4 regions of the Paenibacillus sp. LjRoot153 genome follow, and region 1 is predicted to be linked to each of the others. Evidence: riboswitches for the same ligand, from Rfam matches in the RefSeq annotation. Region 1 holds a riboswitch; each other region holds the start of a gene.
What was found. Region 1 has a riboswitch for cyclic di-AMP ahead of ACSQ8P_RS06195 (ABC transporter ATP-binding protein). Riboswitches for the same ligand answer to the same signal wherever they lie in the genome.
Positions count from the first base shown of each region.

Region 2: linked by a shared signal. The riboswitch ahead of ACSQ8P_RS07545 (stalk domain-containing protein) and the one ahead of ACSQ8P_RS06195 (ABC transporter ATP-binding protein) in region 1 are both predicted to bind cyclic di-AMP.
Region 3: linked by a shared signal. The riboswitch ahead of ACSQ8P_RS31905 (APC family permease) and the one ahead of ACSQ8P_RS06195 (ABC transporter ATP-binding protein) in region 1 are both predicted to bind cyclic di-AMP.
Region 4: linked by a shared signal. The riboswitch ahead of ACSQ8P_RS19895 (CAP domain-containing protein) and the one ahead of ACSQ8P_RS06195 (ABC transporter ATP-binding protein) in region 1 are both predicted to bind cyclic di-AMP.

Region 1 covers NZ_CAXUQH020000001.1:1,404,539-1,412,541, forward strand. The annotation lists gene ACSQ8P_RS06175 (response regulator) at 1-378, shown strand, start outside; gene ACSQ8P_RS06180 (beta-galactosidase) at 418-2,478, opposite strand; gene ACSQ8P_RS06185 (AraC family transcriptional regulator) at 2,621-3,451, shown strand; gene ACSQ8P_RS06190 (hypothetical protein) at 3,495-3,857, opposite strand; cyclic di-AMP (ydaO/yuaA leader) riboswitch at 4,233-4,398, shown strand; gene ACSQ8P_RS06195 (ABC transporter ATP-binding protein) at 4,514-5,398, shown strand; gene ACSQ8P_RS06200 (ABC transporter permease subunit) at 5,405-6,202, shown strand; gene ACSQ8P_RS06205 (ABC transporter permease subunit) at 6,229-7,023, shown strand; gene ACSQ8P_RS06210 (5'-nucleotidase C-terminal domain-containing protein) at 7,110-8,003, opposite strand, start outside.
Region 2 covers NZ_CAXUQH020000001.1:1,714,371-1,722,373, reverse strand. The annotation lists gene ACSQ8P_RS07580 (hypothetical protein) at 106-810, shown strand; gene ACSQ8P_RS07575 (hypothetical protein) at 1,065-1,241, opposite strand; gene lepB (signal peptidase I) at 1,242-1,790, opposite strand; gene ACSQ8P_RS07565 (response regulator transcription factor) at 1,809-2,456, opposite strand; gene ACSQ8P_RS07560 (histidine kinase) at 2,483-3,550, opposite strand; gene liaF (cell wall-active antibiotics response protein LiaF) at 3,576-4,238, opposite strand; gene ACSQ8P_RS07550 (PspA/IM30 family protein) at 4,370-5,026, opposite strand; cyclic di-AMP (ydaO/yuaA leader) riboswitch at 5,183-5,334, shown strand; gene ACSQ8P_RS07545 (stalk domain-containing protein) at 5,339-6,136, shown strand; gene ACSQ8P_RS07540 (sporulation protein YjcZ) at 6,294-6,398, shown strand; gene ACSQ8P_RS07535 (molybdopterin molybdotransferase MoeA) at 6,613-7,869, opposite strand; gene moaA (GTP 3',8-cyclase MoaA) at 7,912-8,003, opposite strand, start outside.
Region 3 covers NZ_CAXUQH020000001.1:7,369,021-7,377,023, forward strand. The annotation lists gene ACSQ8P_RS31890 (polysaccharide deacetylase family protein) at 1-732, opposite strand, end outside; gene ACSQ8P_RS31895 (polysaccharide deacetylase family protein) at 1,026-1,994, opposite strand; gene ACSQ8P_RS31900 (YqkE family protein) at 2,033-2,293, opposite strand; gene ACSQ8P_RS31905 (APC family permease) at 2,345-4,180, opposite strand; cyclic di-AMP (ydaO/yuaA leader) riboswitch at 4,281-4,432, opposite strand; gene ACSQ8P_RS31910 (N-acetyltransferase family protein) at 4,922-5,368, opposite strand; gene ACSQ8P_RS31915 (MFS transporter) at 5,523-6,965, shown strand; gene ACSQ8P_RS31920 (MBL fold metallo-hydrolase) at 7,021-7,878, opposite strand; gene ACSQ8P_RS31925 (hypothetical protein) at 7,905-8,003, opposite strand, start outside.
Region 4 covers NZ_CAXUQH020000001.1:4,631,694-4,639,696, reverse strand. The annotation lists gene ACSQ8P_RS19925 (glycerophosphodiester phosphodiesterase family protein) at 1-704, shown strand, start outside; gene ACSQ8P_RS19920 (DUF84 family protein) at 776-1,306, opposite strand; gene ACSQ8P_RS19915 (hypothetical protein) at 1,465-2,316, shown strand; gene ACSQ8P_RS19910 (hypothetical protein) at 2,303-2,758, shown strand; gene ACSQ8P_RS19905 (DUF4362 domain-containing protein) at 2,877-3,305, shown strand; gene ACSQ8P_RS19900 (hypothetical protein) at 3,373-4,779, opposite strand; cyclic di-AMP (ydaO/yuaA leader) riboswitch at 4,993-5,128, shown strand; gene ACSQ8P_RS19895 (CAP domain-containing protein) at 5,134-5,784, shown strand; gene ACSQ8P_RS19890 (hypothetical protein) at 5,894-6,355, shown strand; gene ACSQ8P_RS19885 (SRPBCC family protein) at 6,393-6,860, shown strand; gene ACSQ8P_RS19880 (group-specific protein) at 6,887-7,291, shown strand; gene ACSQ8P_RS19875 (sugar phosphate isomerase/epimerase family protein) at 7,509-8,003, opposite strand, start outside.

The DNA.
Region 1 (8,003 bases):
AAATTGGCAGAAGATGCGGCGGATTATGTACAGGGTACGCGAATGAAGAAAACGAACCAGATTGTTCACGATATCCTGTCCTACTTAGCCGACGAATTTCGAAATCCCGAAGTTTCCTTGGGTTCCGTATCCCAGAAGTTTCATCTCAATTCCAGTTATTTAAGTCGCATTTTCAAACAGGAAATAGGGCAGGGTTTCACCGATTATTTGCTGAAGCTTCGTATAGATGAAGCTGTTAAGCTCATGAATGAAACGGACTGGAAAGCTTATCAGATCGCGGAAAAAGTGGGGATTAAGGATCCTTATTATTTTAGCCACCGATTCAAAAAGGTAACGGGCGTTTCGATTCAAGAATATAAACGAACCTCACAGATATAGAAAAGGAACCAGTGCTTAGCGCACCGGTTCCTTTTTCCATCATAGTTCGAAAACCTTCACACCATAAGGAGCTATCTCCATCTCCCCCATACTAACCCGTTCACCTTCCAACAAGTCTTCCATCTCCTTCAGCAGATTAGCTTTGACTGGTTTGTCGGTGTAGTTCAGGATAAAGGCAAAACGACGATCCTGTTTCACGCGGATGGCAACCTCGACCTCAGGCGGCAGCTCTGCCCAACCTTTAGTGGCAGGCGCAATTCCAAGGCGGCGGATCAAGGCATCCGCTACTTCGCGGCTGAATGCGGCCCCGAAATAATAGGCTTCACCGCTGCCATAAGGGTTGCGGGTGAGGGCCGGTTTGCCTGTATAATAGTCGCCGTCAAACAGGGCGAGTGTTTCTACGCTGTCGTTCTCTGGCAGGAGAATATCGTTGTACAGACGGGCAGGCATGCTGGCTTCGCCGCCACCATCGATCCAGCGCATGTTAGGTGTCGCTGCTTCGTTCACGATGAGCGTAAAGTCTTCGACCGTGACACCGCACAGTTCCGCGACGAGACCTGGGAATGGCGTCATTCGACAATGTCCGCGTTGATCTTTATAACCGGAGCGGGCTCCAAAAACCAGCTTGCCGCCTGCGACTACATATTGCTTAAGAAGTTCCGCCGTTTCCTCCGACATAATGGCTGGATGCGGATAGATGAGCACTTTGTAACGAGCAAGGTCATTTAGGGTAGTCTTATTCTGCACATACAAATAGTCGTAAGGGATATGGCTGAACTGCAGGGCTTTCCCCCAGCTGTATTCACTCTCTTTTGTTAGCGGACCATGGTATTGGTCAAGTTCCCCATCCCACTCATTGTCATAATCGTGAAGAATAGCCACTTCCGCTGTGAAACGAGATCCGGCAATAACCTCTCCGATTTTTCCTAATTCTCGGCTAATTGTTGCGGCTTCAGCAACCCTTCGGTTGGGACGGTTATGGTAATCGTTGATCCCATGCCAATAAATTTCGGTGCCAAATGTTGCCGTTCGCCATCTGAAAAACAGGACCATATCCGCCCCGTGAGCAACTGATTGATAGGTCCATAATCGCATTTGGCCTGGTTTTGGTGCTGATTGTCCCATTGTGTTCACCCAACCGCCAGGGCCTGACTGCTGCTCCATAATGCAGAAAGTAGGTGAGATCGAACGTACCTTGGTGAGTTGGTTGGAATTGCTGCGATCCATGAGCGGATTCTCGCGATCGGCATCGTTCCAAATGGTTGAGAAGTTCGGATACGAGTCGAAAGAAAAGAAGTCCAACAGTTCATCCGTCATGGCATGGCTATCCAAATGGCCAAACATGCCGTTCGTTGTGATCCACTGAGCTGGGGCAAGCCGTCGCAAGATGTCTGCCTGTAAACGGGCGAAGGATATGGTGTTATCCGAGATAAATCGCTTTTCATCCAGCGCTTGATGAGGGTTAGCGGATTTGCTAGGCGCAGGGCGAGGTAAATGCACTTGCTCCCAGTCTGAATAGCTCTGATTCCAGAAGACGGTTCCCCATGCCTGATTCAATGCGTCTAAGGAACCGTATTTCTCCTGCACCCATTTCCGAAACGCTGTATGGTCGGCTTCAGCATAGAAGACGTTCACTTCGCAGTTAAGCTCATTGTCGATCTGCCAGCCTACTACGCCTGGGTAGTTGGCATAATGAGTTGCCATAGCCTCGGTAATCTTCGCGCAATATTCGCGGTAAACAGGGCTGCTGTAATTGTAGTGACGTCTCAGCCCGTGCTGATACTGCACACCCTCAAATGTAGCATTCAGAATTTCCGGATATTTATAGGTCATCCAAGCGGGCGGTGTTGCCGTCGGTGTACCCAGAATGACTTTCAGTCCATGCTCGTGAGCAAGATCAATAGCGCGGTCGAACAGATCAAAGGCATAAACCCCTTCTTCTGGTTCAAAAAAATTCCATGCAAACTCACCCATTCGCACAATGGTAAAACCGATTTCTCGCATTCTCCTATAATCGTCAGCCCACATCTGCTCCGGCCACTGCTCAGGGTAGTAGCACACACCTAGGTCAAATTTCTCTCCCGGAATGGTTTTTTCCATGATGAACAATATCCCCATTTCTATTGGTATAGTAATTTCTTGTTGTTTAAAGTTCTTTATGTATTCATTATATTTCTTTATAATAGAATGTATATAACATCATTTTGCTACATGTATCAGATTTTTGCGTTTTGGAGGGCACATGAGAATTCATTATGTATTGTCTGAACCTATGTACAAACACTACACGGTGTATCCGGATATGATTGGTCAATATGCGGAATTCCCCGAACATCAGGAGTGGCGGATTAAGGGGCAGCTGCAACAAGCAAATTTACATATTGTGTTAAGCGGTAAGGGATATGTCAAAGCGAACGGGAAGGAATTTTGCCTGGAAGCAGGACAAGGCTTTTATTACGGGGCGGGCCTCGAGCAGGAGTATCGAACAGACCCGAACGATCCTTGGCAAGTATTCTGGGTGCACCTTGCAGGTGAAGGACTCGACAGGCTATTGAACGATCAAGGTACTTCAGCTGTGTGGTTGTTTACTTACGGTGATGTACCCAAACTCAAACAAATGACCGGGGGCTTATTGGAGTTGGCATCCCCTTATGATCGGAACGAAGTGCAATTGGCTGTAAAGCTCTATGAACTGCTTGCTGAGCTTGCCTTACGTGCGGAGACACATGGAACGGCAACCATACTGGATAAACGTGCACGGATGAGAGAGGTTGCGGAATATATTCGAACTCACTGCACGAATCCGCTAACGCTCCTGCAGATGGCCGAGCAGGCAGGCTTCAGTACCTATTATTTTAGTCGGATGTTTCACGAAGTGATGGGGCGGACTCCGATGGTGTGGCTGTTTGAATGTCGTCTTGTTGTAGCCAAGCAGCTGCTTATGTCTACCGAATGGACAATTAAACAAGTCGCAGAGCATATCGGATTTTCCCAGAGCAGCTACTTTATTGCGCGCTTCCGGGAGCATACCGGACTGACTCCACAGGAGTATCGGCGGGTGTATAACACGTAAAAAAACCTTCAAGTAAATGAAGGTTTTTTGCGGGCCATTACGGCTAGAGCGTGACTCTTTTGAAATTTGGAAAAGGCTTGGCTGCTTCAGGAAGCGACGAAAGGCTTACCAGCTCGGCAACTTTCATCATGTTTTCCCAAATCGGCCATACTTTCGGGGACGTATGTGCTTGGTCCTTGGCCTCCTCGGATAACCACTCGAATATTTCAATAAGCGTTCCGTCTACAGATTGCAGCGTTACCGGCGGGAATTCCGTGATAAGCCCTTCCTCGCGAAGCACAGGGATGTGACCTTTGACAATCTCGGCTAGTTCTGCTTCTTTTCCTGGATGGGGGCGGTACAACGCCATTGTAAACATGCTTGAATTAGACATTCGAATCCGCCACTTTAAAATAATAGATGCCATTTATTGGAGTTAGTATATCAGATTGATTTCATCGTTTCCAATGGTTCGAATTGACGTGATTGTCTTAGGCAGCCACTTCACAGGACTTTATTCCCGAAAGAGCACTAATAAGTAGCAAAGTATGGGATAATCAACGTCACCATTAAATGTATACGCTTTCATCAACTACCAAAGTCAAATCTGCATAAATTAAAGGCGAATCTACGTTTTACATTCTATTGAGAACGGCGTAAGATTCATTACGACAAGTTGATTTTTAGTGAGAAAACCTCTATCGAAGCCACTCGAAGATGAGCGACCGCGTTTAGAGCTAGGTTTTATCGCCAATAAGAAAGCTATTTTCGGGAACCGAAAACTTATACTTTCTTATGTGGTAAAAAGAAACCACTTAATTCCCAGTAGGGAAACGGGGGAACCAATCGAAGCCGTTCCAGCAACACATGGCTTCATGGGGTGAATCCTGATGCTCGCAAGCATTAGGTAGGACGCTCTCAAGTCCGAATCCGACAGCTAACCTCGTAGGTGCATTGAGAGAGAACCGCACACTCGCCTTCTTATGTGAAGAAGTCCGAGAGTAGAGATTCTCTGCTCTTAGGGCTTCTTTTTGCTTGTCATTAACCCAATAAATTACATATATTCCACAAGGAGGATGCGTCATGCATGCAATTGAAATTAATAATCTGACCAAAACCTATGGGAACGCAAGAGGCATTAAAGACGTTAGTTTTTCGATTGAAGAAGGGGAGATCTTTGGTTTTATTGGACCGAATGGTGCTGGGAAATCAACAACGATTCGAACGCTGCTGTCGCTGATTTTTCCCACAAGCGGCAGTGCCAAAATTTTCGGGAAAGACTGCATCCAGTTTGCGCCTGAAATTAAGAAGGAAATCGGGTATTTACCGTCGGAAGTTTTTTATTATGACAACATGAAGGTGATCGACCTACTCAAGTATTCAGCTAGCTTTTACAAGAAGGATTGCACCAAAAGAATCAAAGAGCTTGCTGAAATCATGGATCTGGACGTTACGAAAAAAATTGATGATTTATCTTTGGGAAACAAAAAGAAAGTGGGCATCGTTCAAGGGCTGCTGCACGATCCTAAGCTGATTATCCTTGATGAACCGACTAGTGGACTGGATCCGCTCATGCAGCAAAGGTTTTTCGAATTGCTTGAACAACAGAATAAAAGGGGAGCTACGATTCTTTTTTCCTCTCATATATTGAGTGAAGTTCAGCGACTATGTGATCGAGTTGCGATTATTAAGGAAGGCAGGATTGTAACGGTTGAGAAAATCAGTACGTTAAAAGAAAACAATTTCAAGCGATTTAAAATTGACACGGCAGAAGTGCTCGATCCTACTTTCTTCAAAATGAACGGGGTCAATAACATTGATGTCCAAGGCCAAACAACCAGCTTCTTATTTAAAGGCAACATTAATCAAGTCATGAGAAAAATTGCTGAAATTGAAATTGATAATCTATGGATCGAAGAGCCTGATTTAGAGGAGATCTTCATGCACTACTATGAGAAGGAGGCTTAAGGTGGGATGAATATATTCCTTCATGAATTGCGAGCTTATCGAAAATCCACGATCACGTGGACGTGCTCCTTAATTGCAGTCATCGTATTATTCCTATCCCTTTTTCCTTCTGTCTCTAAGGATTTTGCTGAGTTCTCTAAGGTATTAGAGGGATATCCCGAAGGTGTCAGGAAAGCGCTTGGTATTCAAATCGAAACGTTCGGCACCCTGCTTGGGTTCTATATCTATATCTTTATGTACATTACACTTTGCGGAGCCATTCAAGCCATGGTTTTGGGAACATCTATCGTCTCGAAAGAAGTTCGTGAGAAAACAGCAGACTTTCTTCTTACGAAGCCCGTAACGCGGACGAAAATATTGACTTCCAAGCTATTAGCAGCAGTGGCTTCCTTAGTGATAACGTGTGTGATCTATATCGCCGCAGCCTATCTAATGGCACTTCAAGTAAAAACAGTTGATTTCGATGTGAGCGTATTTCTATTAATTTCATTCACGTTACTGTTTATCCAGCTCATGTTTCTAGCTATAGGATTCATCATTTCAGTCGTATTTTCTAAAATAAAAGCCGTCTTATCCATCAGTCTTGGTACGGTGTTTGCCTTTTTCGTTATCGGAATGGTCGTTGCCGTAGATGGGGAGGGAGCTAAACGCTATTTCTCGCCATTCAAATACTTTAGCGGGAAATACATGCTGGAGCATGCGAGCTATGAAACACCTTATGTCATTGCAACTATCGGAATTATCGTCGTTTCGATAGCTGCGTGCTATTTCATTTACACGAAAAAGGATGTTCATGCCGTATAAACGCGGGTGAGAGGAGGGAACAGCCAGTGAATATTTTTTGGAGAGAACTAAGAACGTATCGGAAATCGATGATTTTTTGGAGCTTAGGACTCATTTTTCTAGTGGTCAGTGGCATGAACAAGTATCAAGCAACGGCAGCTAACGGACAGATTAATGATCTTATGGCCGAAATGCCAAAGTCCCTTCAAGTGATCATGGGTGGAGGCGCATTAGATTTATCGAAGGCAAGCGGTTATTTTGGCATCTTGGTCTTATATTTCTTGTTAATGGCAACGATCCATGCGACTATGCTTGGGGCCAATATCATCGCGAAGGAAGAGCGGGACAAGACGGCAGAGTTTTTATTCGTGAAGCCATTATCGAGGCATGGAATCATCACTCGGAAGCTGCTAAGCGCTTTAGTGAACATTGTTATTTTTAACCTCGTGTCATGGATTTCGAGTATGTTGATCGTTGGGGCTTACAGCAAAGGTGAGGCTGTCAATGGTGATATCTCCATCGTCATGCTGGGCATGTTTATTCTACAGCTGCTCTTTCTAGTCATTGGAACGTCCATTGCAGCCGTTTATAAAAATGCCAAAAAAGCAGCCTCACTGTCAACAGGCATCATGCTCATCACGTTTATTTTATCCATTGCCATTGATTTCAATGATAAGCTGGCATTCTTGAAATATGTAACCCCGTTTAAATTTTATGAGGCGAAAAATATCATGTATGGTGGTGGATTTGATGCCGTGTATGTCATCATTTCGGCAGTTGTAATTGCCATATTAACGGTCGTTACTTATGTTTCCTTTCAAAAACGGGATTTGCACGTTTAGAGATAGAAAAAGACCTTCACCCTATCCATAGCTGGATGCGGGCAAAGGTCTTTCTCATTTAATGAGGTTAATAATAAAATGATAGCTTATTTCTTCAAATCCAAACGCACATCGCGACCATCATCTTGTACAGACAGCTCTTTACCCGCAGCCTTGAGGGAATTGACGTGATTTACCCAAGCATCCAGCATGATGGCGCCATCTTTCCAATCCTTCACTTCACCGAATACCGTAAAGCCATCGCCACTGCCAGTAGCCATGAAATCATTGGTTGTTACTTTGAATGTACGATCTGTATTCAACTTGCCATCGACATAGATCGGTGTACCATCAGTCAAAGTGATTTTGGAGTACTTCTCACCTAGCGGCTTCGTGTTATCCCATTCAACTTTCAAACCTGAGAATTGAATAGCTGGAAGACTTGTATACTTGTCCGTAACTTCGAGTGCTTTTTTGATTTGTGCAGCAGTCATTGTACCCGTTACGTTGTAATTGCCAAAAGGGAGTACTTCAAACATTTCGCTATAAGTTAGCTCACCTTTGTCAATATCCGTGCGAATACCGCCAATATTCGTGAAAGCGATATCGGATTTCTCAGAAGCGCGCATCGCATCTGTGATGCTGTTGCCTAACTGTGTTGCTCCGTCGCGGTCAGCCCCGCCATTAGTAGCAAAACGGAAAGATTTACGATTTAGCGGCTCTGCAACTACGACTTCTACTTCGCCGGATTTCGCAGAAATTTTGGCTTTATATGCTTCAACCGTTTGGTGAATCTCTGCGTCAGCTGTCGTTAAATTCGTATATGTTTCAAGCAAGCTTGCATTGGAGGATACGACTTGCTTGGTGGATTTGTCTACAAAGAGTTGAATGTGCCCAACCGCGTAAAGCCAGCTTTGAGCCTCAACAACTGGAATGCCATTCACGATTCCGGCTACACGCATGTGGGAGTGACCCCCAACAATCGCATCTAATGTGCCGTT
Region 2 (8,003 bases), 310 kb from region 1:
CAAGAAGCAATAATGCTATCTTATGTAGCGAATCCCGTAATTGACCCCACAATACCAATTTACCCCAGTCTACTGGGGTGATATACTTAGCGTATGTGAAATGAGGTGATCGCATTGATCAATGCTTACCCGTCCGTCATGGCAGTGAACAGGTATCAAACTCATAAAGATTATTACCGTGTTGGCGCTGTAAGTGCGGTCTCTGGAGGTAAATCGAATACCATACGTCGTATGTTGGATTTACCGTTTGAGCAGCTCGCCTATAAACAGTTCGCACAGACGGCCGCCAAAGACGTGGCTGGCTTGGTTCAATCTACGCAAAACGTTAAACAATCCGCTCAGACACTCGTCAACACGACTGCTTTCACTCCGACTAAAGAGTCACAAACCGACATCACCCAGAACCTTCTAACGTTTATTCATACATATAATGAATTGCAAGATCAACTAGGGGATTCACCCGACTACGTGAGTCATGCCCTGCTTCAAGGCCTAGAAGGGGCCTCAAAGCCCAACACATTGCATGATCTGGGCATCGCCAAGAGTGATAATGGCAAGTTGACCCTACAACCTGAGGTGCTAGAGAAGCAACTTAATCAACCTAGTGCCATTAATCGCAAAAGTTTGCTTGATCTCACCAGCTTCGCTAGCTCGTTAGTAAGCCGTATTGATCATCTGCAGCAGCTGCCTTCCGTCTCATTGTTTCAACTTTCCACATCACCGCTTAAGCCATATGGTCAGTATCAATCCCAGCTTGAGGCGTATCTGCCTGTTCCAATGCGCGGCCTATTGCTGGATGCGAAGATGTGACTCCCAACGGGTTTTTCTGGCTAGTCAGTAGCCCTACTGCGATATTAGCTACCGCAGGGACTTCTTGCAGGAACAGCCCCGCCGCCTCCCGCAACGAACGCTCCCCATCCGAGTGCAACCCCATTCAACATTAACTGGAAAACATGTAGTTATTTTCACAGTTTCGAGCCATTAATCTCAAACAACTGGAAAACCTCCAGTTATTTCTCCCATATCTACTCCTTTTCCATCAAAAGTGGAGAAATAGATGTACATTATCCATTTATTCGCGGATTCAAGGTAATTCGGACAAATTTAACTGTATCTTTTACTTCTAAAGCTACCCTAATCAAACGTCCTTTAGCCGCCCCGGACTCCTGTTCTGACCCAACTACAACAAAAAGGCTGTATCCCCAAGTAGAATCATCTACTGGTGATACAGCCTCTTCCATTTAAAATAGCTTTTTCCCTAGCACATGGTCAATAGGAATGAAGCCAATGACGCGACTATCCATGCTATTGTTCCGATTATCCCCCATCACGAAAATATGATCAGCTGGAACGGTCCACTTTTTGTTCCCGTTCGCTCTCATTTCCTCATTGATGTAAGACTCATTCAGAAGCTCCCCGTTGCGATACATCTGATTATCCTTAAGCTCAAGTTGGTCCCCTGGCTTACCAATCACACGCTTAATCCATACATGCTTATCATCGCCTCGAACAAATAAGCTGAGCAATGGGCTGTCCAACAAATCATGTTTAAAAGTCCGCTTCATCTCAACCCTAGAGTCGATAATGACAATATCTTCATAATTAGGTTCGTAGTGAAAGGTATGCGACAATTTCGAAACATACACTCGCTGACTATCATGCAATGTCGGATCCATCGAATGGCCGCTGACTCTCGTAGATTGAAATACAAAAACTCCTAGAAAGACGACTAATACAAAGGAAATCGCAATGGAACCAAACCAGCTCCAAATCTGTTTGACTAGATTCAAATTTATCGCTCCCTTGCCTTATTCCGCCAGTCCGTGCTTAAAGGCATAAATCGCCGCTTGCGTGCGATCTTCTACGCCAAGCTTGGATAGAACGTTGGTGACGTGGAATTTCACCGTCTTCACACCGATAAATAAATCATCAGCCAACTCTTGATTCGATTTGCCCTTCGCGATCAAGCGAAGCACTTCCATCTCGCGGTCCGTTAGCTCCTCATGGGGCTCCGCAACCGGCTTCGGTTGACGGAAGCGATTCATGATTTTCGAAGCCACCTGCGACTCCAGAATCGATTGCCCTTTGGCCGCGGCTCTAATCGCTTGCGCGATTTCGGAGGCACGCGAGGTTTTCAACAAATAACTGAAGGCACCCGCTTCAATAACTGGATACATTTTCTCATCATCTAAGAAGCTAGTCAATACAATGACCTTACAATCAGGGTATAGTTGCAGTAATTTCCTTGTCGTTTCAATGCCGTCCATACCTTCCATAACAAGGTCCATCAGAACCACATCAGGACGGTATTCCTGGGCTAAACGAATGCCATCGTGGCCATTACTCGCTTCGCCTACGACCTCAATCCCATCTTCCGTCCCTAGAACAGCTGCTAGTCCGATTCTGACCATTTCATGATCATCGACAAGTAGTACTTTGATTAAGGTGTCGTCCATTTGCTTCTTCCTCTCTATGTACGATGTTAATTCTCGATCAATTGAGAATCGGTTGCTAAGATTGGTACTCGAATCTCGATACGTGTTCCTCGGTCTGGTGCTGTAATAATATCCACTGAGCCGCCGATTTCGTTCACACGTTCCTTCATGGACACGATGCCATAGGAAGTCAGCTTCTTCGCATCCAGCTCAAAACCAACACCGTCATCGCGGATCACTAATCGGATGCCGTCTGAACGATGCAGCAGCTTCACTTCCAGCTTATTCGCCTTAGAGTGACGCAGAGCATTCGAAAGTGCCTCTTGCACAATTCGGAATAAATGATCCTCGATCCCTTTGTTCAAGCGTATCTCCTCATCCATATCCCAGCTAATCGCCATTGGAACTTTGGCCGCCAGCTCCTTCAAGAGCTCAACGAGTCCCTCCGACAGTCGTTTTCCTTCGAGATGGATCGGTCTCAAATGCAGCAACAAGGCTCTCATTTCGGATTGAGCGACGGAAGCCATTTCTTCAATAAGATGAATCTGCCGCTTCGCTTTCTCGAAATCTTTATCCAGTGTCCGTCCAACAGCCGTGGCTGTCATAGATATAGCAAACAACTGCTGACTTACCGCATCATGCAGCTCGCGCGCCAAGCGCTGACGCTCTTCAATAACCGCGGAAAGCTTGGCTTTCTCGGTAAGTTCAGCATTACTATTCGACAGCCGTTGAAGGGAGGTCACTTGCTCTTCCCATCGCTTCATAATCCGGCCGAGTTGTTCGCCTAAGCGTCCAATCTCATCATCATCCCCGTTTTGAAAGCCTTCTCGGGCAAATGTTCCTTTTTCTAATAAAATCATCGTCTCCATCATCGGCTCCAGTCTGCGTGTCACCTTAGAGCTGTTCCAGTAACCGAACACCGCACCAATTACACCCAGAATCAACAAGGCCATGAACGAGAACTTGACACCCTGCTGCCAGCTGGTAAAGGGCTCAATTAAATGTCTTGAATTCAGAAAATACAGCATAGCACCGAAAACGGCGAAGCTAAAAAGGATGGCTTCCCCCATGCTGCGCCAGATCATGTTCGTTAATCGTCGTTTGTAGCCATCCACTTGGTGAAGAACCCCCTAAAGAAAGTTACAATACTTTGACCTTGATATCTCCTACGATGAAAGAGAGTATGAGTTTCACCCGATGGTCGCAATGTTGATAATTCTGCGATTGCCAAACTACTTTGTTCATCACACCTGATTCTTTTTCTTCCGCGATTTGAAGCTGACCTAGCATGACGGAAGCTGTAACGGAAACGCCGATATCATCAGGCACTTTTATATCGATATCTCCTACAACACCCTGTAGGATAACTGTTGTTTCTTTTTGTTCGAGAATGGCCATTGAAAGATCTATATACGTTTCTCCCACCAAGTACCAAGTCGAGGTATTCCGTTGAATCCATGGCTCTCGTCCTAGGCGAACACTATCGACAATCTTTTGCTTTTGGGTATACGTATCATCTTTATGAACCTGCTTGGATCGAATGAAAAATAAACCTAATGAAATCAACACAACCGAAATGACAATGGTGAGATGATCACCAAATAAAATGACGGCACCAATCCCCATCAGCACATAACCCTTGCGCTCTTTGCGTGAACGAACACGATGAATGCCCAGCAAAATAAGGATTACGGCCATAACGGGAAAAAAGCCTATGGTATGTTCCAGAAGCAAAAAAACACCGGCTCCAATCAGCACAAGCGCTGTATTCCGGCTGCGGTTATTTTTCGTTTCCTCTCCCATCGATGCACCTCCTCTGGCTGCCATTTCTCTTACGTTCATACGATTCCTAGCATACCATAAGAATGGACGACCTCCAAGATGCAAATCCTTATAGAGCAAGGCTTTGCTTTCGTGGAGGCCACCATCCAGGACTATTTGCTATCGCGTGGATCTCGCCCATCGCGAGAACGCTGCTCCTGCTGCCACTCATGCTGCAGCTTGCTTCGCAGCACGCGCAGTTCATGCTGAAGGTTGCCTCCGGCTTCCTTCAGCGTTTCCTTCGACAGGCGGCCCGCCACGCGGAGCCCCTGCAACGCCTCCCGGCCGAGCTCGCGGCCGGTAACCTCCAGCTCGCGCCAAGTGTCGCGAGCCTCTTTGCCGTGCAGCCCGCCGCACGGCTGCACATCCTCGGCTGCGTGCCCCACACGCAGCACGCGCAGTTCCTCTGCGAGCGCCAGGCACAAGTCCTGGCTGCTCGCGTACTGCGCGCGGTAGTGCTCGCTCGCAGCTTCCTCGCGCAGCTTCTCTTGCAGCGCGAGCCTCGCGAGATCCTCTTCGCCAGCGCGCATCGCAAGCTCGGCCTGCTCGCCGCGCAGCTTCGCCATCTCTTCCGCTCGCGCGATGTGACTGCGCAGCGCAATCGTTGCCTGCAGCGCGTCCTCGTAGCGCTCCTCAAGCTGAGCTATCAGGCTGCCGTCATTAGAGCCAGGATTCGTTTTGCCGATAGTCTCGTGCCAGACGGTTTCAGCCATTTTGCCAATACGGTCAAATATATTAGTAGGATCAATTTCCCGATTCTTATTGTTCATGTTAAATCGCCCCTCACCCTTCATCATACTCTTATGGTAGCTCACTTTCTGATGTTCTAAAACCGACTATCGACTGTTTTTGTACCTAGACCTAAGTCCAGTATCAGAGGGGCATAACCATATATTGGTCGTTGTCCGAGCATGCCTGTGATGATAAAATATTTGAAGCCGAGTCTAGTGCATAAATAAGGCACTGGTACGGGGGACGAAATACTTGGGGTGAATATTTGCTTCGGCTTGGAGCAGACTAGGGAGAACCTTCTTCCCGAACCCGTCAACTAACCTCGAAGGCTCATGAAGGAGGATTACCAATTGAATAAGCTTACTAAAGGGTTAACTAGCCTTGCTGTTTCACTAACAGTTTTGGCAGGAGGCTTTCTTTCCCCATTTACTGCGCCAGCGCAAGCGGCTGAAATGGAAGTGAAAGTGCAAGTCAATGATGACCTGATCCATTTCCCTGATGCACAGCCATTTCTGGATGGCAACCACACGACCCAAGTTCCACTTCGGTTTGTAACGGAGAAGCTTGGATACACAGTGAATTGGAAAAAAAATGGAAATCAGATTCAGGTAACATTAACTAACAACCAACATACGATTACCTTGGTTTCAGGGCAAAAAGAAGCCAACATTGATGAGGAAACGGTCGTCTTAGACGGAGCTTCCCAATATCAAAATGGACGGGTATATGTGCCGCTTCGTTTCCTATCCACAACCGCAGGCGTACCTGTGCAGTGGGATGCAAGCAGTAATCTAGCTATCTTAAGTAAAGATGGCGAGCAGCATGCACCTGATTATCAAGTATTTGAATCTACAGCTTACTCGGCAGATCCTTCTGAAAATGGCGGCTATGGAGCCTTTGATTACATGGGCAATCCACTAGCGATCGGCACAGTAGCTGTTGATCCTTCCGTCATTCCACTTGGCACGAAGCTTTATATTGAAGGTTATTCGTTTAGCGGGCTTCCTAAAGGCGGAATGTATGTCTATGCAACCGATACCGGTGGAGCTATTAAAGGAAAGCGACTAGACATCTTTGTCCCAGGCTCGAGGAATTCCCTACGAAGCTTTGGCATTCAGAAAATTAAAGTGTACCAAATTCCTAATTAATTGCATGGAGAGAGCTGCCCTAAGAGTCATCAAGGGCAGCTCTTTTTGATAGGTGAATGTTCCATCGAATAAGGGCATATGTCCAATCAACAGGGTTCCCACCTACATATGATGTATAGTGTTTAACCCACATTCATTCAAAACCGGAGGGGATACTATGTCAGCTGTAGTTGGTTGTGGAACGCCAGGATACGGAAATTCCGTAGGTATAATTCTTGTTCTTTATGTACTGTTGGTCATCATTCTTGCTACTTTCTACTAAGACCATCTTCCGCCTGAGAAAATAGACCCGCCTACTGAAGCTTCTCATTTCGAAGCTTCAGTAGGCGGGCTTTTTCATTTATAATCAATGCCACTTCCTGCAAAAAAGACGCCACAGCTTACCCTCCTGACAGACGGTTACTTGTTAGCGCCAAACTTGCGATGTTATCGATTTTCAACTGAATTTCACATATATAAGAATAAGTTCATTTACGTTATCGCGTTGTATACACCTTCACGCCATCACCACGGTGGTAGCCCTGCCCCCCAGCTGGCAGCCAAATCAAGCAATCCGCGTCTTTGATCGATACCATGATGCTCGATTTATCAATGCCCGCTGGCCTTACCCATAGGCACCCTGCTTCAACTCGTGTTGTCCCTCGTATATAACGTGGATAAGCGGAAGGTTTATCGTATGGAACATCCAAAAAGGCTGTTAACTCTTCCGCCTCTGTACGCTGGCACCCTAACATTGCCTTAATAATCGGCTTAGCGAATAGCTCAAAGCCTACAAACGAAGCGCCGGGATTACCAGACAGTGCCATGAGCAGCTTGCCTTTCCATAACGCAGCACTCGTTGGTGTGCCTGGGCGCATCGCCACTTTATTAAACAATAGCTTCCCATCGAAACGACCGAATAAATCGACGAGCACGTCGTAATCGCCAACAGAGACACCGCCAGATGTCAGAATAAGATCGACATCAGGCAGAACAGCTTCAAGCGCGGCTTCCACTTGCCCAGGATCATCCGAGAGTGCTGGCATGATGAGGGCCGCTCCCCCGTTTGCTTCTACTTGAGCCGCTAACATATAACTGTTACTGTTACGTATTTTCCCTGGTTGCAGTTCTTGTTCGACTTGTAAGAGCTCTGAGCCTGTTGAGAAAATAGCCACTCTTGGCCTACGGTACACCTCAACCATGGAGAACCCGAAGGTCGCTAATATCGCGGCTTCACCTGGACCAATCTGAGTACCTTGTGGGATCACTAACTCCCCGTGGGGAACTTCACCAGCAATTGGCGTAATATTACTTGCAGCTTGCACATTTTTCTTAATCTTCACCTTGGCATCCAAAGATAACACTGACTCCTCCTGCAAGGAATCCGTCATCTCCAACATTACAACCGTGTCCGCACCGTCTGGAACAGGCGCCCCCGTCATGATACGAGCCGCTTTCCCTGGTTGAACCGTAAACTTAGGCACGGTACCGCTTGGGATTCGCTCAATCACATGTAACACAATCGGATTGTCCGGCGTCGCCGCAGCGATATCTTGGGAACGCACAGCATACCCATCCACGCCTGATCTACGAAAATGTGGCACAGCATGATCCGCATAGATATCCTTTGCTAACATTCTGCCGAAAGACGTCGGAAGCGAAATAGTCTCCGTCTCTGTGGGTTTAACGTATTCGTAAAGTAGGGCTCGTGCCTCATCGACCGAGATCACTTTACGGCCAAACCTAAGCTTCATTTCGCTGCTCACTTGCTTCCCATGCCTCCCTATGCCCGTTAGCTAGCCGCCGATTTGTGACATTCGACGAATAGTTGGTGTATGTGACTGCTCTTCATTCATCAAGGCCTGTGCCATCTCGTGATTTTGTGGTT
Region 3 (8,003 bases), 6.0 Mb from region 1:
TTCCTCAATTCGATTTTCAGCCTTTATCAGATCGTGTTTTATTCTATTTCGGTACTCAACGTCGGTTTCTAATCTCTTCTCAGCTTCCAAATAAATGGGATTTGTAAGCATTGGCATTAGTGTATTGCTTGAACCCGCCTTGACTTTATCATGATGATCGTACGTATGAGAATAAAAACTCATCCCATTCTGTTTCATTTCTCTCATCTGATCCCATGTTAAACGCGGTGCCTTAGGATGATCTATAGAATCAACAACGATAAATTTAGTAGCATGGAAACCTAAGCTAAGTAATTCAGGATACGCCTGGGTATAAAATGATTCATAGCCATCATCAAACGTGATTAAAACCGCATTTTGAGGTACCGCTGCCTCACCCTTCATGAAATGAAGAAAATGTTCCATAGAGATGACATTGTAATCTTCTTTCTTCAATCTTTGCATGTGACTTTTGAATCTCTTTGGGGAAATGGTAATCCCGTTTTCTTTTTCATCAATGTGATGATAGGTCAGTACAATGACTTTGTCTGTATAATGAACCTTTTGTTTACTATAATCTGCTTGAATAAAAGATAGTGTATTTACTTGATGCTGTTGGGGTTGTTGCGTTTCAAGTTCTAATTGTTGTACTACTTGTTTTACTTCTTTTTTCACTTCTTGTTCTGCTGCTTGTTCAGGTAACTGATCATAAGAAGGCACAAGTCGTTCTTCGCTTATTACTTGTTCTGGCACTATTGTCTGCTCCAAAGACTTCGGCGATGTCGTAGGCACTAAAACATAGAGACAAAATAAAACGCTAGAAACTAGTAGAAAAGTAAACGCCAAATTCGTTGGATTTTCCAATTTCATTCTATTCATGATGACAACAACCCCGTAGATGAGAATATAACAAATTAGGAAGATAGTATCATGAAAACGCTTACCTGTAAACTATTTATTACACACGTATCCCCCTCTCAGGGGCTCTTTGAACTGTGCGACTACTTGCATAGTGAGCTAAAAGAAATTACAACTACTTCCTCTTACTATCCGATAAGTTCCATTGCGGCTAGCTGAACGAAGCGGAAGCCTGATTGCCGCAGATGAGGGATCGCTTTGATAACACCCTCCGCTGTATCCTTCTCAGGATGATTCATGTGTGCGAGGACGATGGACCCGCTCGGAGCCTTCGATATAGCGTTGTACACTTGCTCCGTATTATAAGTCGCTCCAGCATCCCCGAGTACAGAGTATCCCGCTAGCTCGAAGCCAAGCTCATGAGCAACAGACACCGCAACCTCATCGTAAAATGCCGTACCCGAACGGAAAAATGCGGGCCTTCTCCCCGTTAGCTGCTCAATCTGATCCGCATTGTCATTCATTTCATGAATGACTTCTTTGACGTTCTTCGTACCCGCAATACCGTATGCCAGCTTGCCTGTCACGGATAAGGGGCGGTGCTCGGTCCCATGATTTTCGATCTCAAACAAGGGGTTCGCGGCAAGTAGCTGAAAAGTAGACGGATTCGCAGCAATCCATCTTGCATTGATGAATAACGTAGCTGGAATCTGCTCCTGAATCAAATACTGGATCAGCTTCTCATCGTAGCCACTGCCTTCCTTCCCTCCGCAGGCATCAAAGGTAAGGGCAATCACTTTGTCTTTCGTTTGTAAACGTGTTTTCACGCCAGTGACACGCTCTCCCCACTTCGTTGGTATCACAGAGGCATAACGAGCGATCAATGATTGTTCCACCGACGCAAAGGCTGGGACAGCCTCAATATTTTCCGTTTTAACTGATGGACTATCGGATGAAGGATGGGATGAGGTCGTTGAGACAGGTGACTCTGTTGGACTGCTCACTGGGGTTGTTAGTGTTGTGTTCACAGTAGGCGCGGCTGATGGTTCAATTATGGGTGTTGATGCCAAAGATGTAGTCCCTGCAGTGGTAGGTGCAACCGCCGTTTCCACTTTCACAGCAGGCTGCTCCACCTCACAGCCTGCAAGCGCAATCATCACACTCAAAAAGAAAAGGAGGCACATCGTGCGCCCCCTCATTTATGTTTCCGCCAGTCTAATTTACTTTTCTCCAGCTGGTAAGCAAAGTCATTTTCCAGACGCTTCTCTTCCGCCTTGCGAGCCGCCTCTACCCTGGCTCTCTCTGCGTCCTTCTTCGCTTGTTCTTCCGCTTTCATCGCGTCAGCCTGGGCTTTGAGCCCTTCCAGTATTTCCGGACGCAGCAGATCCTTCAGCGTTGCAGGTTTATCTTGCACGCTAGCCGCAACTGGCGTCATTTTAGCTTTCTTTTTCACCATAATAAGGTCACCTCGTCTACATGTTCTCCCTATTATTGTACACGTACACGTCTATTGGTGTAAATGATACGGCACTGTCGCAACAACGATATCCTTATCGGCTTGAAGCTTCGAGCGGATACGCGCGGCAGACTGATTGTGAAGCAGACGATGCCACCATTTTTTCGGCATAAATTGCGGAAGAATAACCATGATCGACTGCTTCTCTGACACATGGGTGTCGATGCGATCAATGAATTCGGCCAGCGGCTTCAGGATCGTCCTGTATCGTGATTTGAACACAACGAGTCGAACACCAGGATCCCAGATCTGCCACTTCTCCTGCATCGATTCTTCCTCCTCATCCGAGAAGGATACATAGAACGCGATGACATTAGGCGAAAGCGATTTGGCATAATTCAGGGTTTGCTCTACAGCTTTGTGAATCCCAGCTACAGGTACGATAATGACCGGTTCTTTGGTACACACACGGTCTTGTGTGATATCAATACGCAGCTGTTTGGCTACGTCGTCGTAATGGTGACTAATTTTCGTAATGAGCCAGAGGAGTATCGGTGTAATGATAATGACAATCCAAGCACCCTCGCTAAATTTAGTGACTGAGAAAATGATAAGAACAGCAAGGGAAACGATACCGCCTAGACCGTTAATGATCAGCTTCCCGATCCAGCCAGATACGCGCTCTTTGAGCCATTTACGAACCAAACCTGCCTGAGCAAGTGTAAAAGATAAAAATACGCCAATCGCATAAAGAGGAATGAGTGCATCGGTTTTACCTTTAAAGCCAATCAATAGCAGGCTGGCCAATACGCCTAGTGTAATAATGCCATAGTGATACGAAAGCCGATCCCCACGGAATGAAAACATGCGCGGGAAGTTTTTGTCTTGGGCCATGATCGACGCCAAGATCGGGAATCCGTTGAAGCTTGTATTCGCAGCCAGCACCAAGATAAGCATCGTCGCGATCTGCGTCGCATAGTACATGACGCCTCGGCCAAAGGCTTGCTCCGTCACCATCGATAGAACCGACGTATGACCATTATGATCAGGTGCCACTCCATACCCTAAGGCAATCAGCGTCACACCGCCGAACACGATGGCCAACAAGCCGCCTAAAGAGATAAGTGTTCGTTTGGCATTTTTGACTGATGGCGTTCTAAAATGCGGTACGGCATCGGAAATCGCTTCGATCCCCGTTACAGCTGAACAACCGGATGAGAACGCCTTGAGAAGTACGAATAACGTTAACGAGTTCGTCGCTGCGCTTGGTGCGAATTCGATCGCATGTGTATTCATTGATCCTGTCAGTAAATCGAAAATACCTTTACCTACTAACAAAAGGATACAAAAAATGAAAAAGTACGTTGGAATCGCAAATACGGTTCCTGATTCGGAAGTACCTCGTAAATTCAGCCAGACCATAATCCAAACCAGTAAGATGGTCAGCGGAACAATGTACGGTACAGCTGATGGAAATGCAGAGGTAATCGCCGTGACACCAGCCGAAATCGAAACGGCCACGGTTAAGGTGTAGTCGATTAGCAGAGAGACACCTGTTAGTCGTCCCCAGACCATGCCTAAATTTTCTTTCGTAACCATATAAGCGCCGCCACCCATCGGGTACGCTTCGATCACCTGTCTATAGCTCAACACGAGCAGTAGAATCAACGCGATAATCGAAACCGCAATCGGCAACGAGAAGGCAAAAGCAGCAACCCCTACTGTCGCGAGCTCTAACAGAATTTGCTCCGTCCCATACGATACGGATGATAAGGCATCTGACGACAAGATAGGGAGAGCTTTCCAGACAGGCATTTTCTCCGACTCAATCTCACTCGACTTTAGCGGCTTACCAAACACAATTTTTTTCAATGAATCACTTGTCATTTCGCCTTTGTTCCTCCAATTAATACGAATATCACACATCACATTTGAAAAATGGACGCAAAAAAACACAAGGATAGACCTTGTGTTTTGAACACATGTTCTCCTTTCTCACGATCGCTTACGAGGTTAGCTGCCGGGTTCGGGCCGCGAGAAATCTGCCCTAAAAAGTACTAGGTATCCGTACCATTATTCACCCCATGTTACTCGTGGTTCCCCCGCTTTTCTTAAAAGAAAATTAAGCGAAATATTCAACTGTTCATGTACGTGTTGAATACTACTCTCTTCTACCAACATAGTAAAGGAGGGAAAAAACGTAAAAAGCTCTCTTCCACCTCTTGATTCCATCATTAATTCGCTTACAATTAACTGAATCATTGATTATCTTCCATTTTCATAGGTAATCGGCGTATTTTGACTAAACAGCAAGGTTGCAATCCGCCAAGGTTACTGGTTCGTGCGAATATTCCGTTGGATGTAGGGAATTTTCACTTTATGACACTACCTTGGTAACGTGATTGCCAAGTGAGAGGTTCGTCGTTTAGATGGAAAAAATACATTTAATTCTAGTATATCTAGATTTTTATACTGAATTAATGGAAAAACTCCATCTATTTCAGTGGTTTTTGCAGTATCCGAGCAAATTGATCGAAAATAAATACAGAAAATCCAGTTAATTTTCAAAAAGAGCAGAAATGGCTGAAATTAAGTGTATGAAACCCAGTTATTTAACAACCGCTTCCTTTAAACAATCGTGTAATTCACCCAATCCACGCGAGTTCCGCCCATTTTGTCAAAAAACTGTTGTGCACGATGATTGTCCGGCGCGGTGATCCATGACATGTAGGCATAGCCGTTTTCCTTGGAATAGATTTGGCACTTCTGGAACAAGTCTTCTTCTGCAGCGGTTCCCCGAAAAGACTCGAGAAGGAAGAGGTCATTCATGATCGTAATGGGATTTGCCTTCATCGTACTCCAGGCAAAATACAGGGTCGCAAAGCCGACGAGTTCCCCCTCTTTGTCGACAACAAACTGTATACCGCCTTGTTCCTGAAGCAAGTTATTAATCAGTCGATGAATAGAAGAGATCAGCGGCTGTGGCTTCTTATAAAAGCCTACAATATAGGCACACATCAGCTCTGTTAGTGCCTCCAAATCTTCGATTTCCACTTTTCTTATCACGTGTCCCATCGTATTTCTCCATGTGTTTTGTGAATAATAATACAATTATAAGTATAAACATTCAATCCTTATTGGTTTAATACAGGTCAATTCATTGACACACCCTACCGGTCATGATAAACTGTAAAAATTAAAATTATAGTTTCGGATCGGAAGGTGTACAATGTCAGACAACGCGACCTCATCAGCTCAAGGAACAACACACGCTCAACCTGAGATGCCTAGTCGCTTACGAGAAACGCCTGTCTCCTGGTTGCTCTGTTTTACTATTGTACTTGTCATCATGAACACGATGATGTTCAATCTGGCCCTGCCTAAAATTTCCGTACAATTCGAACTCAGTCCCTCAACGGCGTCGTGGATTGTTACGGGGTACTCGATCATTTTCGCCATCGCTTCGATCACCTACAGCCGCTTGTCCGACTTCGTGCCTATTCGCAGGCTCTACGTCATCGCCCTTCTCTCGCTAGGCGGCGCCTCCGTTCTAGGGCTGTTCACGGACAGCTTCGGACTGTTGCTGCTTACAAGGCTGATTCAAGCATCCGGCGCAGGTGCGATCCCCTCGCTTGGTATCGTACTCGTAACCCGCTACATTCCGTTGTCTCGCAGGGGAAGAGCCATGTCGCTTATCCTTTCCGCGGCTTCACTTGGCTTGGGACTAGGTCCCGTTGCAGGCGGTTCCATCGTTCAGTATTTGGGATGGCATTTCCTGTTCGTCATTACAGGGGTCACGCTGCTGCTTATTCCCATCTTTCTCATCCTGCTCCCAAAAGAAAAACCAGAAAGCGGCTCGTTCGATTTCATCGGTGCTCTGCTTCTCGGGATTGGGACGACGGGGTTGCTGCTCTTCCTAACTTCCAAGAGCATCGTTGCCCTCATAGCAGGCGTACTTGCGATTGCCTTATTCGCTCTGCGGATTCGCCGAGCCTCACAACCGTTCGTGCTGCCTGCTCTCTTTGGCGACAGACCTTATATGGCGCTCAGCGCAATCGGCGTGTCTTCCTACATGATCAGCTTCGGCTTCTTATTCCTTGCTCCTCAGATGCTTGCACGGGTTTTCAGCTTAGCTCCGCTTACTTCGGGACTGTTGCTCTTCCCTGGCGCTCTGTTAGCCATGCTCGTCTCCAACCGCGTGGGTCGCATCATCGACCGTTATGGGAATACAGCGTTGCTCCGCTATGTACCCTGGTTGATGTTGGCTTCAACCGTACTGCTTGCCCTGACTGCTAGCTATTCCTATTACTGGATTGCTGCACTCTACATCTTGGTCAGCATCAGCTTTACGACACTTTCAAGCGCTGTATCCAATGAACTATCCCGGCAATTGACCAAAGATCGCATCGGATCAGGCATGGGCTTGTTCCAATTGTTGCAATTTTTCAGCGGCGCATTCGCCGTTGCGCTCTCGGGGAGCGCACTGGTCTGGCAGAAATCACTGCCGCTCGAACGTGCTTTTGACAACCTCATCTGGGGGATGGCGGTGGTTGCGCTTTTAACGATAGGAAGCTCGATCTTATACAGGAATTATGCGAAAAAGAGGCTTACTGAGCATTCGGTAACAGAAACGGTAGGAAAAACGGGAATTCCTAAGACCGCAGTTGAATAAATGCTTGTTCCACAAAAAAGAGCGACCTCCGTATGATGGAGGTCGCTCTTTCCGTTTAAATGATCATGCCATCCCATGCGACCGTAATCGGGCATGGGAATTGCTGTTCCTGAATCCAGCCTACTAGATCTGCATGTGTAGAGGTAAAGTGGTTAATATGCGTAAGATAAATGCGAGAGTTAGCATGTAAAGTCCCTTGCGCTAACAGTTTGCGAAATAATTCCATACAGCTAAAGGCGTCCAAATGGCCGTTTGGATGGAGGCCCCGGCCGTTGGTCAGCCCGAAGGTGCATTCACTTATCAACACATCCAGTGAAGCATTCTCCAGCTCCTTGAACGTTTCCGGCAAGTACCAGCCTGTATCCACGCCGTAGTAAAGCTTCTGACCATCCTCGTTATGAATCAGATAGTTCGCACAGTTCTCCCCCATATTACCCAAGTGGTTCCCACGAAGCGGCGTTACTTCCATGCCAGCGATGGTCACCGATTTGTTAAACGCCAGCTTATGAAAGGCCACTACGCCGCGCGACTCCAAATCGGAAGTCATCCCTTTCATGATCGGTCGGCTTTGACGATAGAAGTCGACGATGTCATAAGCTTGATCTGTAAAGTAGAAATGCAGAGGCTCCTTCAACCGTTCAATCGACATATTTCGAACATTCATCATCATATAGTTGAAATGGTCTTCATGAGTATGACTCACTAAGACATGCCGAAGCTTGGTAAAGTCGCCATATTCGATTGCTTGTTGAAAAGAATCCGCGCCTAAATCAATACACATTTGCTCATTGATTCGGAACATCGAACGTCGGCGTATCTCTGCCCCTCCTACCTTGCGCGCATGGCTGCAAACGGAACAGAAGCAGAATGGATTCGGTATTCCTTCGGCTGCGCTTGTACCGTAAAACCTCATTGTTAGTCCCTCCTTCTATACGCTGATTACTTCTGATTCCAGCGGTCATACGCTGCTTGATAGATCGCCAGATATTTATCGAGCTGCATTTTATTTAACGTACTTACATATTTATCCCATTCGCT
Region 4 (8,003 bases), 3.2 Mb from region 1:
AATTCGATATCCATATAACCAAAGATGATCAATTTGCCGTATTTCATGATTGGACGCTGGACTGTCGGACGAATGTCAAAGGTCAGTCGAAAGATTACACAATGGCTGAACTGAAAAAGGTGGATATTGGCTACGGCTACACGGCTGATAACGGGAAATCATACCCTTTTCGCGGCAAAGGTGTTGGATTAATGCCCTCATTAAATGAAGTGCTCACGCAGTTTTCGGACAAGATGCTTCTTATTCATATTAAAACCAATGATCCCCATGAAGGTAACTTATTAGTAGATATATTATCTAAGCTCTCACCAGAGCGGAGGAGCCAGTTGACCATCTATGGTGGGGATTTACCTGTATCTATTGTGAATGAAAAGCTGCCAGATATGCGTGTTATTTCTGTCGATACGATGAAAAGCTGCTTGCTTCCGTACCTTGCTTATGGATGGACTGGAATTATACCTGATTCATGTGCACATATACAGATTCATATGCCAGATAAGTTGGCTCCGTTGCTGTGGGGATGGCCGAACAAGTTTTTAAACCGAATGGATGAAATGGATACAAGGGTGATCGTAGTTGGTGGAAATGGCACTGAGTTTTCGACCGGGTTTGACACGCCGGCGGATCTGGAACGGCTTCCAGCATCCTATACAGGAGGAATTTGGACGAATCGGATTGACCGCATTGCACCTATATATAAGTGAAACAAAGAGGGCGCCTGCTAGTAGATGTATCTACTTGCCGGCAGCCCTCTTCGCTTTGCTTTTGTCTACTTTTACTTATAGAATGTGGATTGAAAAGGTGTCAATGCTGCAATGACCGCATCCCGAAAAACATCACTCCGGGTAATCCGCCCTTCCGTAAATAAACCGTAAGCACCTTCTTTGTGATTACTCCCGACCGTGCTGCTCAATTCATCAATTATGTGACGCAGCTCGGTTCCGCCTAGCATTAATTTCTCTCCAATTCCTTTGGGGATCGGGAAATATAACCCTTTGCCGACGTAAAGCTGATTCCCGTCCCAAGCGGCACAAACAGAGAAGAGATACCATTGCTGCGTATGGATGCTGTCATACGTAAGCCCACCTTCAAGTCCAAGTCCGAAGTCTGCTTCTGGCTCTGCTGTAAGCACATTTTTGGCCCGCGTGATGGCACCAAGGATGGTTTCGTCTTCCGTCATTGGCTGGTCAGATACACCAGATGGGACAGCGTGACAAATCGGTTCTATCCCCGTAGCCACAACCACAGCAGCTCGCTTCGCTTGATTGTTCGTGCCTAACGCTATTCTTACCTCATTTTCAAACACAAAACATCACTCCTAACTTCCCTATTGCGGAACAACTGAATCAATATGAGCTAGTATATCATGTTTTCATTACAATCAAGTTTAGTAGTGAGGCGTGCTTTTTCTGATTAGTATTAAATGATTGCAAAATTGGGCATATTTGTTAAAAACACGTGTTGATGAAGGTGACAATGGCGTTCATTAAACCAATCGATAAGGAGAATCAATCGAACTTGAGCTCTTTACAACCCCGGTCGCCACGGAGGCAGCAAGCTTTATTAAGTAAAGACGGTTTAAGCAGCCTGCGCTGGCAGGATCCGAGGATTATAGCGTGGTGGTCAGCATCTTTTCCAGGATTCGGTCATTTCCTGCTCCATCAATTTATTCGCGGATTTCTGCTGTCAGCTTGGGAAGTGACCATCAATTCACTTGCCAGAGTCAATGAGGCGATCTATTATTCCTTCAGTGGGCAATTCGAATTGGCTAAACAAGTTCTCGAACCAAGATGGGCATTCGCCTATGCAATCGTCTATTTATTCTCGATATGGGATAGTTATATAAAAGCGCTCGATGCGAATAAGCAATACCATCTGGCCAAGCTTGAGGGAGCCAGAATTACTTCCAATCTAATTAAACCTTGGACGATTGCGAATATAAGCTTCAAGAGACCTGGAGCTGCTATGTTTTGTTCCTTTATTTTTCCTGGACTAGGCCAACTATATAACAACCGACTCGCCTTAGGCTTCTATGGGGTGTTCTGGTGGTTTATTTATATGACCATGTCACGATCACACGAGGCGGCTCTATATCTAATACTTGGCAAATTGAGCAAATCAACAGCACTTTTAAATCCACATTGGCTATTATTTATGCCTTCAGTTGTCTGTGGCGCTATCTATGATGCATATATGACGGCATTAGATCATAACAGACTTTTTCGAATCGAGCAGAAGCAGTATTTAACAGAGAAGTACCCTCATTTTCCAATCCAGTTGTTTGAGAAGGAGAATGCCACGCATGTTGATTATTAGTACATTTGAGCATTCGATCGAGGTGGAAGAAGCCCTAGCTGTGCTGGAAAGAATGGGTTTACCGCGAAATGAAATTATGACCATCATGATGGATAACTATATGGAAATACCTGATCATAATTACAATTCGAATCCGAATAAGAAAATGCTGGCGTTTGAGGTTGGCATGGCAACATCCACGGGATTCGCTGTCATAGGGATTAGTTTGGGCTTTATGCTGTATTTGGGTCCCATTATTTGGGGAGTTATAGGTGCAATTTGTGGATTTATGACAGGGTATTACCTCACGCGTTTCATACAAACCAAGCTGCTTAAACATGTGATTCGGAAAAAAGAGCGATTACCCGAGCTGGCTGTCATTATCCAGTGCCAAGAGGAACGATTTCAAGAGGTAAAGCATGTTTTGTGGGAATACCAAGCGCTATCCGTTGGCAAGTTTTAAAAGGAGATCATGTGACAAGCTTGAAACTTCAAGCTTATTTTTTTTTGCATAAATTGCACAACATTTCCAGTTAAGTATACGTCAAACAAGTAGACAGAACGAATAGGGGATGAAGGTGATGAATCGTGGCCTTATTTTACTTGTTAGTATACTCTTGCTAAGTTCATGTTCAAATGAGAAATACGACATCGATAAAGCGACCACAAAAGGAGACGTTATTAATATTCATGGAAGAATTATCAATGTAGATCGATTCAATCAATTTTTAAAGAATGTTGAAAGCCATATTGAGAGTCAAATTCGGATTACGCAAATGACAATTGAAGGGGATCCCATTTATTATAATTTGGCTTACAACCAAGATAAGATTTCCTACATCTATAATAATAAGGCAGATAAACATGGGGATGGCAAACGACTGAAAACGGAATGCACAGGAATGAGTTCAGCGAAAGTGGAACGGGGAGTTTCTTATACGCTGGATGGTTGTAAGGATGCCTCCATCGGGCAAACATTTAGCTTTGTAGTAGCGGGGACGGGGAACTAGACGACATAGAAAGAGGCTAATGGATCTCCATCCAATAGCCTCTTTCTTCTCATTTACACACGTATTCTTATTTCATTTTAGCTAATTCATAATCAAACCACGTTCGAATCTCACCCGTAGACATGTTCTCAATCGTATTGTTGCGATGCTTGATGAAAATGTTTCTGTTCTTATCCAAATAATAGTCGCCAAAAATATAGTTGGATAAGCGTTTTGTTTCTAATTTCGTATTCAGCGTATAAATTCCAGCCGTATCTTGCGCAGCATAATCCTTATTCGAGATACCATTAAGTACGACATAAAGACTTCCATCCTTGGCTTCAGGACTTAGCAATGAAGGGTTGGTTAAACCTAATGCCCTTACATCCGATTCATGAAGCAGTTCGTTCACCATATGAACAGTACCATTTGGGTCTAGCAAGCCAACGCGGGCACTACCCGCAATATAGTCTTTTCGACTAGGTAATCTGTCAGAGGCAATCCACACGGTACCATCCGGATTCGGTATGACGCGGTCTAGTTTTTGATTGAAATCATGGAGTCGCGTCACGTTTCCGTCTTGAATAAGAAACGTATATGTGGTGCCATAATTTGGACCAATTGCGGCAATTGGCAAGGTCAAATTAATAGATAAGATCACCCGTTGATCGCCAGCAGAAAATACAGTGTACGTATGGACGGGTGCTCCCCAGGCTGCCGATTCCCATACATCGGAGTCTGTTAGTGTATACACTTTTATATTGCCATAGTATAAATCTCGATCTTTACGCACCAACTCTACTGGTTTACCAGCTAATGGGTGTGGAGGAGTAGAAAGGCCTTTGATAAATTGATCTTTTTCTTCATTGTTTTTCCATTCGATTTGATAGTTGCTTTTATCCATTTTTAGCATTGACTTTGCAGGGTCCGCGGAAAGCAGGGAGTAGAAATATAATGAACTATCATCGTCACCGATGATGGAATAGATGGCATTTTGCCCGCCTACTAGCGATAGTCCTTCAGCATCACTCCATCCGATATCAATCTGAAGAAGATCATGAACAAATCGCCAAGTCAAGGGCATATAAGTCACATCTTGATAGGTTAAAAAAGGGTAGGGCTCCGTTTTATTATTGATTTCTGTTTGATTCATCGTGATGGGTACATCGGAAACTTGGACCAAGTAACTGCTTGCATTACTCTTGGATGTTAGATCCTGTTCAAGTGGAGCTTGATGAATAGGTGGAGGAAAGTTCCGATTTGACCAAATCTGCAATCCATCCGTTTCACTCCAACTATACTCAATGCCGAGTGTTTGGAAATTTTTCCACGTCATGGGTAAGTAAGTGATGTCTTTATACAACAGAAATGGGTATTGGCTATGAGTGATGTCCATGTCTTGACCATTGATTTGAATTGGAAAATAGGGTAGAGATGCCTTCACAGATACGCTTGCTGATGCCTGTTGGGGAGGTAACGGTAGCAGCCCGCACATCAATCCGAGTAGGACAAACGAGCATTTTATAGCAAATTTCTTCAAAACAATCACCCTTTTCTAAGTTAGTATTGCTACTGATTAGACGCAGGATGATGGGAAAAGTTGTATGTTTAAAGAGTATATATCCAGATCGTGATTCGGATGGTAAATTTTGAGTCATGATCTCACTGGTATCCCATGTTACAATCGTTGAGATCCAAACTGGATCCAAAACTTAGAAGGCCGAAGCTTTATTTGAAGCACGGGGGAACCAACCTTTGGGGTGAAGTCGCGTTTTGCGCGGCCGGGTGATTACTCTTTGATCCGAATCCGACAGCTAACCTCGCAGGCCGCAAAAAGGAGAGATTTATAGTGAAACGTTACAAAAAGCTTATAGTTACGGGAGCATTAGGTTTGAGCGTCTTGATGGGGGCGAACGCAGCATGGGCTGCTACGGGAACGCATACGGTAGCAGGCAACGATACCATGTGGTTAATCTCTAAGAAATATGGCGTCAGCCTTACTTCGCTGATCAAAGCGAATCCACAGGTAGCCAATCCGAATATAATTTGGTCGGGGATGAAGCTCAACATTCCTGGAAGCACGGGTACAACTGTTGTGACTAAACCACAGGTTACGCCAACACCAACACAATCCACTTTTGCTAGCCAAGTGATTACCTTAGTAAACCAGGAACGAACGAAGGCTGGATTGAAGCCTTTGACCAGCAATAGCGCACTTACCGCGATGGCGCTGGATAAAGCGAAAGATATGTACAATAAAGGTTATTTCGATCATACATCGCCAACTTACGGTTCACCTTTTGATATGATGAACTCTTATGGCATTCATTATTCCTACGCGGGTGAAAACATCGCTAAGGGTCAACAAACGCCTGAAGCGGTTATGACAGCATGGATGAACAGTTCAGGTCACCGTCAAAACATTTTAAGCCCGAACTTCACACAAATAGGCGTCGCCTATTATAACGGTGAGTGGGTTCAGGAGTTTATAAGTAACTAAGAATTAACAGCGCAGTCTCCCTTAGGGAGGCTGTTTTTTTATATCATGTCGAAGGAGATCGGATGTGCACGTCGAATTTGAAACCAACCACAGGATTGGAGTGTTAACAATGAATAGATCCATTCTCCACTCAATCTCAATCATTGTCATAATGGGATTAACCGCATGTGAATCGTCAGATATTCCAACCGAATCGGTACAAATTGCTAATTCCGTTAGCATATCACCAGCTCAGCCTAGCGCTGCACCACAAATTGTAACCAATGAGAAACCTAAGTCAGTTGGAGAAATTATGGATTTTCTCGTGCAGAGTGTGCCTGAAATTAGGCAGTATAAACAAATGATAGAAACCAATAAATCCAAAGTACTTTTTTTAAGCGATGGTTTAATAAGTGTCTTAGATCGGCCAGGAAAGTATTACGATATGTACATAGGAGAGAGTTTTAGTGATCATGTTGTAAGGTGGAATACGTTTTATGTAAGTGAGGATATGAAAGAGATACTTGTGGAAGATGTGATTACGGGAAACATTTTAACGTTAGAAGAGTGGAGAAAACGGGGAGCAAAGTGACTTGTAAAAATGACATAGTTCCTAAGAGGTGCACATCGTGATTAAAATATTCACAGAGATCGAAATTGAAGCAGCTATTGATGTTTGCTTTGACATGGCATCGAGTATTGATATACATACGCAGACTGTCTGGCCACATACCAAGGAACGAGCGATAGCTGGAACAACAACAGGCATGATTAGTGGCGGGGAAACGGTTACTTTTGAGGCGAGACATTTCTTAATTAGGCAAAAACACACTTCACTCATATCGAAATATGTTCGACCTTACCACTTTGTTGATGAAATGCTGCAGGGTACTTTCAAAAGTATGAGGCATGAACACGAATTTATTGATTTAGGTGATAGAACCTTGATGAAAGATACGTTAAGTTTTGAGGCTCCTCTGGGCTGGATCGGCTGGATCGTTGAGAGGGTTGTATTGAAAAGATATATGATGCGATTTTTGAACTATCGGAATGAGCAATTGAAGATTTTAGCTGAAAAACAAGTAAAAGAGCAATAAAGAAGCAATAACGGAGGGAGAGCCAATTGAATTTCTATATTGCATCTAGTTTCAAGAACATCGACAATGTTCGAAATGTCACGCAGCAGTTGAAGTCGAGAGGATATATTCAAACCTTCGATAGGACGGTTCATTCTGGCATTGGTACGCTACAAGAGCTTGCGGCAATCGGTGCGAAAGAGAAAGAAGCCGTGTTGCGTGCAGAGATATTCATCATCATGCTGCCCGCGGGGAAGGGAAGCCATGTCGAGTTAGGACTTGCATTAGGAGCAGGGAAGGCTATTTTTATGTATTCTGCTAACGATGAGATGAATGATATAGAAAAAACGAGTGCGTTTTATCAACTCCCAGAGGTGCAAAAAATCATCGGAACGATAGACGATTTGATTTCAACAATCAACAGAAGTTGCGATCTAAGTAGCAAAGGGTAGACTAATTGAAATTGTAAGGGAACCTAGGTACGCTATTTCTAAGTAAAATGCTAGCTTTGGCAGCTAACGAAATGTTAGTGCGCTATTTGTCCGTTTTCGTGTTTTTTTTGGCGGTTTTCGAGTGATTAGCGTACTGACGTTCCCTTTCGATACTATTTTAGCTCGTTTTGCTGCAAATAGCGTCTTCTGGCTCCGTTACGATCAAAAAACTAGATATTTAAATAAAACTGAAAAACGGAAGCCCATGACACATCTCTCCATCATTGGCTCTCGTTTTTTCCTGCGGACCTTCCGGAAACCCGACGCGCCCATGAATGTGGATCGCGCGCGCTAAGCTCAGCTGGACGTCCTCATCCTTCGGACTCGGCATGCTTTCACAGGCTGCGCACCAATGGCTGAAATCGGCGCCAATCTTAAGCGCCGGCAGCTGCTTCAACACGGCCGCCGTTTGCCACGGCGTGAAAAAAGCTCTCCCGCGATGCGTTTCATGCGCGATCGGAATCCCGATCTCTTGCTCTACACGCAGCGCCTCTTCGAAAAAACGCAACTGCTCCTCAGCAGTCATCCGATCGGCAACGCTGTGCGAATTGATCAGATCAGGTCGCAGCTCAGCTGCACGAAGCACCTGCTCACGGAAAGATTGACTGTGATTCGGGCCCCGCGTCACCACTTGTGCGATGAACGACAAGTTCATGTCGTCTAAGTCTTTTCG